Regions from separate parts of the Lysinibacillus sp. JK80 genome, predicted to be linked through region 1. Evidence: riboswitches for the same ligand, from Rfam matches in the RefSeq annotation. Region 1 holds a riboswitch; the other holds the start of a gene.
What was found. Region 1 has a riboswitch for lysine ahead of HXV90_RS14175 (amino acid permease). Riboswitches for the same ligand answer to the same signal wherever they lie in the genome.
Positions count from the first base shown of each region.

Region 2: another riboswitch for lysine. It lies ahead of HXV90_RS04615 (transporter substrate-binding domain-containing protein); the one in region 1 lies ahead of HXV90_RS14175 (amino acid permease).

Region 1 covers NZ_CP058997.1:2,823,119-2,827,341, reverse strand. The annotation lists gene HXV90_RS14185 (hypothetical protein) at 1-168, shown strand, start outside; gene HXV90_RS14180 (CynX/NimT family MFS transporter) at 232-1,440, opposite strand; lysine riboswitch at 1,619-1,795, shown strand; gene HXV90_RS14175 (amino acid permease) at 1,878-3,341, shown strand; gene HXV90_RS14170 (response regulator transcription factor) at 3,492-4,184, shown strand; gene HXV90_RS14165 (sensor histidine kinase) at 4,191-4,223, shown strand, end outside.
Region 2 covers NZ_CP058997.1:888,183-892,405, forward strand. The annotation lists gene HXV90_RS04605 (amino acid ABC transporter ATP-binding protein) at 1-327, opposite strand, end outside; gene HXV90_RS04610 (amino acid ABC transporter permease) at 340-1,065, opposite strand; gene HXV90_RS04615 (transporter substrate-binding domain-containing protein) at 1,236-2,093, opposite strand; lysine riboswitch at 2,213-2,399, opposite strand; gene odhB (2-oxoglutarate dehydrogenase complex dihydrolipoyllysine-residue succinyltransferase) at 2,740-4,002, opposite strand; gene HXV90_RS04625 (2-oxoglutarate dehydrogenase E1 component) at 4,093-4,223, opposite strand, start outside.

The DNA of each region.
Region 1 (4,223 bases):
ACGCCAAAGGGCTATGAGGAGCAAGCTTTTGTAGGCTATTACTATTATAGTTATATGCTTTTACAAGAGGCTGTTCCTATTTTTTCTACTATAACAGCTCATAATAATGAAGCATCAGAATGCCTTGCTGAATTGCTAACATTACTCCGCAATCCGACAATTAAGTAATGTGTAAACACTATATAGAAATAGAGCAGATGGAGGAATCTAATCCACCTGCTTTATTTAATTTTAATGCACATATTCATCCTTAGAGGCTCTCATTGAGCAAAAGAAGAGTAACATTGCTACAACGACAAAGAGCCATCCCGCAATATTCCAGCCGCCAAATAAATCATGCAAGTAGCCAAAAAGAATAGGACCAATTGCGGCAAATAAATAACCCAAAGATTGCGCAAAGCCTGATAAATCTGCTGCTTCAAATGCAGTACGAGTACGGAGAGTGAAGAACATCATTGCTAGGGCGAATGAAGAACCACCTGCTAACCCTAGAAGAACCATCCACAGTACCCCAAGACTTGTCCATTCCATGACAACCCCAACAAAGCCTACTAAATAGAAGGATGTAAACATCAATACAAGTGGGCGTTGAGAAGTCATTTTACCAGCAATAATAGGCACTGCTAAGGCCATTGGTACTTGTGAGAATTGCATGATTGAAAACATCCAGCCAGCTTTATCAGGTGCTAAACCTTGAGCAATATAGATCTCAGGTATCCAAGCTGCTGTTGTGTAGAATAATAAAGACTGTAAACCCATTGCCCCTGTGACAGCCCAAGTAACAGGTGATTTCCATAAAGGTGTACTGGTCTTCTTAGATGTAGTAACTGGTTCTGGTTTATTTGATTTTAGTTGAGGTATCCAAATTAAGATTGTAATTAGAACGAGTATGAGTGCAATGGAAAGTGCACCTTGCCAGCCTAACGATGAATTAGCTATCGGATAGCTAATACCAGCACCAAGGCCAGCAGTAAAATTCATGGACATGGTGAAAAAGGCCATTAATAAACCCACATGATAGGGAAATTTCAACTTCAATAATCCTGGAATTAGTACATTTCCAAAAGAAATGGCTACGCCAATTAGCACAGTACCCAATAGAAGTAATTCTGTAGTACCAAGTGAACGTAGGACAATTCCTAAAGCCAAGAGAAAAGTGGATAAAAATAATGTTAGCTCAAGCCCTAGTTTGCGTGCTACAACTGGTGCAAATGGAGATATAACAGCAAAAGCCAGCAATGGTATCGTTGTTAGAAAGCCTGCCAAAACATTAGATATTCCAAGATCTTCACGGATAAAGGATATAATTGGGCCAACAACAGTTAGTGGCATTCGTAATGTAGAGGCTATAAAGATAACTCCAAAGACTAAAAGTAAGGTTGTTCCTTTCCAGCTAATTTTTTTACTTGGAAAACTAGTGGAATGATCATTTGTAGTCAAAATAAAATCCCCCCTAATAATAACCATTCTAATTGAACTACTATAACACTTTATCACACTATTAAAAATAGTAGAAGATTCATAAAATACAGAACATTTGTTGTTGTATTGAAATGTCTATGGTCTTATGTTAGTATAATAAACATCATAAATTTAATAATTATATGCCTCATGTTTGTATTGAGGTAGAGGTCGCGATATTTATAAGTATGCTAATTGAAATGACAAGCATTGATGAAATTAGTTGAAAGGAAATATTGCCGAAGTGTGAGGGGACTTGAAAACCTCATGCTGGGGCTGTCTCCGAAAGGAACAGAACTGTCACGTTTGCACAACGTGTTGAGCTATCATGTAGGAAAAACTGAGGATTAATGTAGCCATCACAGTGTATATGTGATGGCATTTTTTTGCCTCATAAATAGGAAGGAAGCTATATCGTGAGTGAAATAAAAGTAAATCAGCTCGGACATAAAGCACCGAAGCTGAAAAAAGAATTAAAAAGCCGTCATATTACAATGATTTCTTTAGGCGGTACAATTGGTACGGGACTATTTTTAGCCAGTGGAGGAGCAATTGCTCAGGCAGGTCCTGGAGGAGCATTGCTTGCCTATGCTTTAATTGGTATTATGGTGTATTTTTTAATGACAAGCTTAGGGGAAATGGCTGCCTATATGCCATCCTCAGGTTCATTTAGTACGTATGCAACCAAATTTGTAGATCCTGCTTTGGGCTTTGCATTAGGCTGGAACTACTGGTATAACTGGGCAATCACCATTGCTGCCGAAATTGCTGCTGTGTCATTAATTATGAAATATTGGTTCCCAGATAGCTCATCAGCACTTTGGACAGTATTATTTATTGCTGTTGTATTGACGTTTAATTTACTATCCGTAAAAAGTTATGGTGAAAGTGAATATTGGTTTGCCATGATTAAAGTAGCAACGGTTATTGTTTTTATTATCATTAGCTTACTAATGATTTTTGGTATTTTAGGTGGGCAGGCTCCTGTAGGTTTCACTAATTTCTTTGTTAGTGATGGGCCATTCCATGGTGGCTTCCTTGCTACATTTGGTATTTTCCTAGCTGCAGGATTTTCATTCCAAGGAACAGAATTACTAGGAATTACAGCTGGTGAAACAGATGATCCTGGTAAAAATATTCCGAAGGCTGTTAAATCTGTATTTTGGCGTATTCTTTTGTTTTATATTTTAGCGATTGGTGCAATTGGGATGTTAATTCCATTTACAGACGAACGTTTATTATCAGAAGATATCGCAGTATCACCGTTTACACTAGTGTTTGACCGCCTAGGTATTGCCTTTGCTGCTTCATTAATGAATGCCATTATTTTAACGGCTATGCTGTCAGCAGGAAATTCAGGACTATATGCATCTTCTCGTATGTTATGGCAATTAGCAGTGGATGGACATGCACCTAAATTTTTTGCAAAGCTAAGTCGTAGAGGTATTCCGATTTATGCACTTATGGCAACATTAGCTGTAGGCTGTTTAGCATTTTTGGCATCCTTCTTTGGCGATGGAGTGGTTTATATCTGGTTATTAAATGCTTCTGGAATGTCTGGGTTTATTGCATGGCTAGGTATTGCGTTTAGTCATTATCGTTTCCGCCGAGCGTTTGATGCACAGGGCTTAGATCCAAAGTTATTACCTTATAAAGCCAAATTATTTCCGTTTGGACCATTATTTGCTTTTACAGTTTGTATGATTGTAGTCATTGGACAAAATTATACAGCCTTTACAGGCGATAAGATTGATTGGTACGGTATCCTTGTTTCGTATATTGGGATTCCATTATTTTTAGCATTATGGTTTGGCTATAAAATAAAGCACAAAACAAAAATGCTTCCACTTAAAGATTGTGATTTAAAAGTTGAAGATTAGATAATAGAGCTGTTCTATAAACCAAAGAGTGATGGTTTATGGAGCAGCTCTTTTTTCAACACTCATAAACAAATCACTAATCAAACATCATAAATATGGTAATGTAATATACATATGGAAATTGGGTTTTGATAGGAGAGGTGCATCATAGTGCAAAAGCATATTTTACTTGTAGAAGACGATGAAGCCATTCGTGAAATGGTTTCTAATTACTTAACGATGGAAGGTTTCCATGTCACAACAGTGACTAATGGCGAAGAGGCATTACAAAATTGTTTGCAAAAAACCTTTGACTTAGTCATCTTAGATATTATGATTCCTAAATTAAATGGATTGGAAGTATTAAAGATTATTAGAGAGCAGGCAGCACTTCCTATCATTATTATGTCTGCAAAAGACAGTGATGTTGATAAAGCATTGGGCTTAGGATTAGGGGCAGATGATTATATTGCTAAACCCTTTTCTATGCTGGAATTTTCAGCACGTGTAAAGGCTGTTATCAGAAGAGCTACGAAATACTCTAGTCAAGCTGAACAAAAGCAAGAGGTCCTAGAAATTGATAATTTAAAGATAGATATTGTTAATTTTTCAATAACAAAGAGCGGACAAGAGATAAAGCTGACATCAAAGGAATTTTCCATTTTAAAATTGTTTGTGACAAATCGCCACAGAGTTTTTACCAAAGAGCAAATTTATCAGACGATATGGAAAGATGCCTATTACGGAGATGAAAATATTATAAATGTACATATCAGAAGACTACGTGAAAAAATAGAAGATGATCCGTCACATCCTCAATATATTAAAACCCTATGGGGAATCGGCTATAAATTTGAAGGGTAAAACTATATGATATTTCTATTATTATTAATCATTGTATTG
Region 2 (4,223 bases), 1.9 Mb from region 1:
TTTTAACACTTTGATTTGGCCCACTGTGCAATTACTTATGACATTGTGGTTGTTAAATAAATTGAACTGCTGGAACACCATGCCTAAATGTGTGCGATATTCTTGAATATTGTGCTTTTCATCTAGGATGTCTTCCCCTTTATAAATAATTTGACCGCCACTTGGCGTTTCTAATAAATTTATGCAACGAAGCAATGTGGATTTACCAGAGCCAGAGGAGCCAATTAAACAAACTACCTCCCCTTTTTCCACTTGGAAATTCACATCTTTTAACACTTGGTTACGTCCAAATGATTTACTTAAATGCTCGATTTTAATGACTGCCATTTGTGCGTCCCCCTATACGGCTTCTTTTTGTTCTTTTTGATAGGCATCAGGACCATCTAGACGTTTTTCAACATACAGAAGGATGCGAGATGCGGTAAATGTCATGATGAAATAAAGAACACATGCAACGAAGAATGATTCGAAATAACGGAAGTTGTTACCCGAAATTGATTTTGTTTGGAAGAATAATTCCGTTACTCCAATGACATTTAATACGGCTGTATCTTTAATATTCATGATTAATTGGTTACCTGTCGCTGGTAAAACATTACGCGCTACTTGTGGTAAGACAACATGAAGCATAATTTGGAAGTGATTCATGCCAATTGCTGATGCTGCCTCGTATTGACCATTATCAATGGATACAATACCGCCACGAACAATTTCTGCCATATATGCCCCTGTATTGAGGGAAACGACTAAAATACCTGCTGTAATAAAGTGCATATCGATACCGAATGCGATATCTAATCCGTAGTAGACAACCATAGCTTGTACAATCATTGGTGTACCACGGAAAAATTCAACATAGCATGTTAGTATAAAATTAATGAGCTTTAAGCTATAAAATTTCACACCTTTTTTACGAACTGGAATCGTATGCATAATTCCGATGAAAAATCCGATAAATGCACCAATAATTGTACTAATACTCGAAATCAGTAACGTATAATACGCACCTCGTAAAAACATTTGCCAGTTGTTTTCAATAATTGAAAGTATCCATTCAAGACTCATGATGTTCCTCCTAACAATGTCATCTTGCTCGCTTATTTCTTTTGTGTCCTAGCTCTTTCTACCATTCTATGATTTGTCACGCTAGGACATTATCATTATGTAGAGAGGTTCTCATTTTGATAATGATGAAATGATCATGCACGGACTAATTGCTAGTCCGTGCCATGTCATTATTGTGCTGCGGGTTGTTGAGAAATAGCTTCTTCCATAATCGCTTGACGATCATCTTCTGAAATGCCTTTTAGGATTTCATTGATTTTTTCACGATTTGTATCATCTTTACGTAAGCCTACAGCAATTGAAGTATTTGATAGGTCTGTATCAAAGCCTTCTTCAAATGCTACATATGTGAATTTATCGTTGGCAGCAGAAGCGGAAATGCCCTCTGGACGTTCAGCTACATAGCCATCAATTTTACCTGCTTCTAACGCCACACGCATTGCTGGGAAGCTCTCCATTGCTGTTTGCTTTTCTACGCCTTTAATTTGATCGATAACTGTGTAGTTTGATGTATTTAATTGTGATGTAATTTTAGCACCTGAGAAGTCTTGAATCGATTTTGCGCCTTCATATTTGCTACCTTTTTTAATAACCATAACAAAATCAGAAGTATAATAGTTTTCTGTAAAATCAATTGTTTTCTTGCGTTCTTCTGTTGGTGACATACCTGCAATAATTGCATCAATTTTGTTTGATTGTAGCGCTGGAACTAAACCGTCCCACTCCATTTTAACAATGACTAACTCTTTGCCTAGACCTTCAGCGATTTTCTTTGCCATTTGTACATCATAGCCACCTGCATACTCTGCATTATCCGCAATTTTCACTGCGCCATTTGCATCGTCTTGCTGTGTCCAGTTGAACGGTGGGTAGCCAGCCTCCATTCCAATTCGGAATTCACCGCCACCTTCTTCTTTGTCAGTTCCAGCATCACTTGAACCGCCCTCTTTTTTGTCACTTGTGCCACATGCAGCTAGCACAATTGCCGTCATGATAGAGATCATTACTAACAACCATTTTCTTTTCATGAAAAACTCCCCTTTTCTGTAAAAAAATAAGACAACTGTACTAAAAAAGACCTAAGTTTATTGAACTTAGGTCTTACCTTTTATGACAGTTGCCCAAATCCTCACTATAATTTCCATGTTTCCGAGATAGCACAACCTAGTAAATCTGGAAATCCATTTACTAGGACAGTCCTGCACTTATTCACTGCAGACCCAGTATAAAAGTACGAGCTCCTTTTATACTTCGGCGATATTTCCTTCTTCATTGCGTCTTCGCTTGCTTTTACTCAACAATGAACTAATAAATACCGCGCCTCTACCTCACTGGTAACAATTCGTGAGGTTTGTTTATTTAATTGATATTTAGATACTACTATAAAACTAATATGTTCGTCAAGACGATTTTAACATTTTTCTGACTAATGACAATATTAGGATATTGTGCGTTCTGCTTCCACTTTAAATCGTTGAACTTTTGTTGATATTTCTGAAAATTACAACAAATATTTATTATAGAGTATGTTCTACATATGAGAAAAGTTGCGTTTTTTTCTTTCTTTGCTCCTATAAACGATGTACCATTCGTACTCTTTCAAGCATAGAATCGCTCAATACCTTTCGTCATACAAAAAACCCTGCTGAACATTGTTCGCAGGGTTTAATGGAATTATGAATTTAATAATAAATCTTCAGGATTTTCGATTAATTCTTTAACTGTTTTTAAGAATCCTACAGAATCTTTACCATCGATGATACGGTGATCGTATGAAAGTGCTACATACATCATTGGACGGATTTGAACTTCACCATTTACTGCAACTGGACGGTTTACAATTGAGTGCATACCTAAAATACCAGCTTGTGTACCGTTCATAATTGGTGTTGACATTAATGAACCGAATACACCACCATTTGTGATTGTGAATGATCCACCAGCCATGTCATTTAAGCCTAATTTTTTATCACGAGCTTTTGTCGCTAAGTTAGCAATATCTTTTTCGATTTCTGCAAAGTTTTTGCTATTAGCATCGCGTACAACTGGTACGACTAAACCTTCTTCAGTCGATACAGCAATACCGATATCAAAGAAGTTATTTAAATGAATCTCATCGCCAGAGATTTGAGCGTTTACGTATGGGTATTTTTTCAGTGCTGCAACAACAGCTTTAGTGAAGAATGACATGAAACCAAGTTTGATGTCGTTTGCTTTTACAAACTCTTCTTGTTTACGTTTACGAAGTGCCATGATGTTTGTCATGTCAATTTCGTTGAATGTTGTTAACATTGCTGTTGATTGTTTAACTTCTAATAAACGTTTTGCAATTGTTTGGCGACGACGGCTCATTTTTTCAATTGTTACACGGTCAGAATTAGCTGCTGGTGTGAATACTACTGGGCCACCTGAAGTTGCTACGGATGTAGGTGCTGCTGCTGGTGCTACAGCTGGTGCTGTACCATGAGCTGCTACATCTTGTACACGTACACGTCCTTGTGGATCTACTGGAGATACCGCTGCAAGGTCAATACCTTTTTCACGTGCAAGACGACGTGCTGCTGGAGATGCAACTACACGCTCACCAGAAGTTTCTTCTACTACTGGAGCTGCTGCAACTGGTGCAGGTGCTGCTTGTGGCGCTGCTGGTGCAGGTGCTGCCTCAGTTGGTGCTGCCGCTGCTGGAGCTGCTGCTGCGCCTTCGCCTGCTTCTACTACTGCGATAACTTGACCAACTAGTACAGTATCGCCTTCTTCAGCTAAAATTTGTGTTAATACACCTGCTTCTTCAGAAATGATCTCAGCGTTTACTTTATCTGTTTCAAGTTCAACGATGAATTCACCTTTTTCAACGCGATCGCCCACTTTTTTTACCCACTGTGCGATACTACCTTCTGTAATCGATTCTGCTAATTCAGGGACTTTAATTTCAGCCACTTTCATTTCCTCCTTTGATTAACGTGCATGACGCACATAGAAGGGCTACTGCTTAAGGGCAAGTAGCCCGGTTTCAAAAATTGATATATGTTATTTAACCTTTACTGGCTCAGCAACCGCTTCTTCAATAAGAGCTGCTTGTGCTGCTTTATGAGAATCTGCATCCCCTTCAGAAGTTGAGCTCATTGCAGGACGGCCTACATAGCGAAGTTTTTTACCTT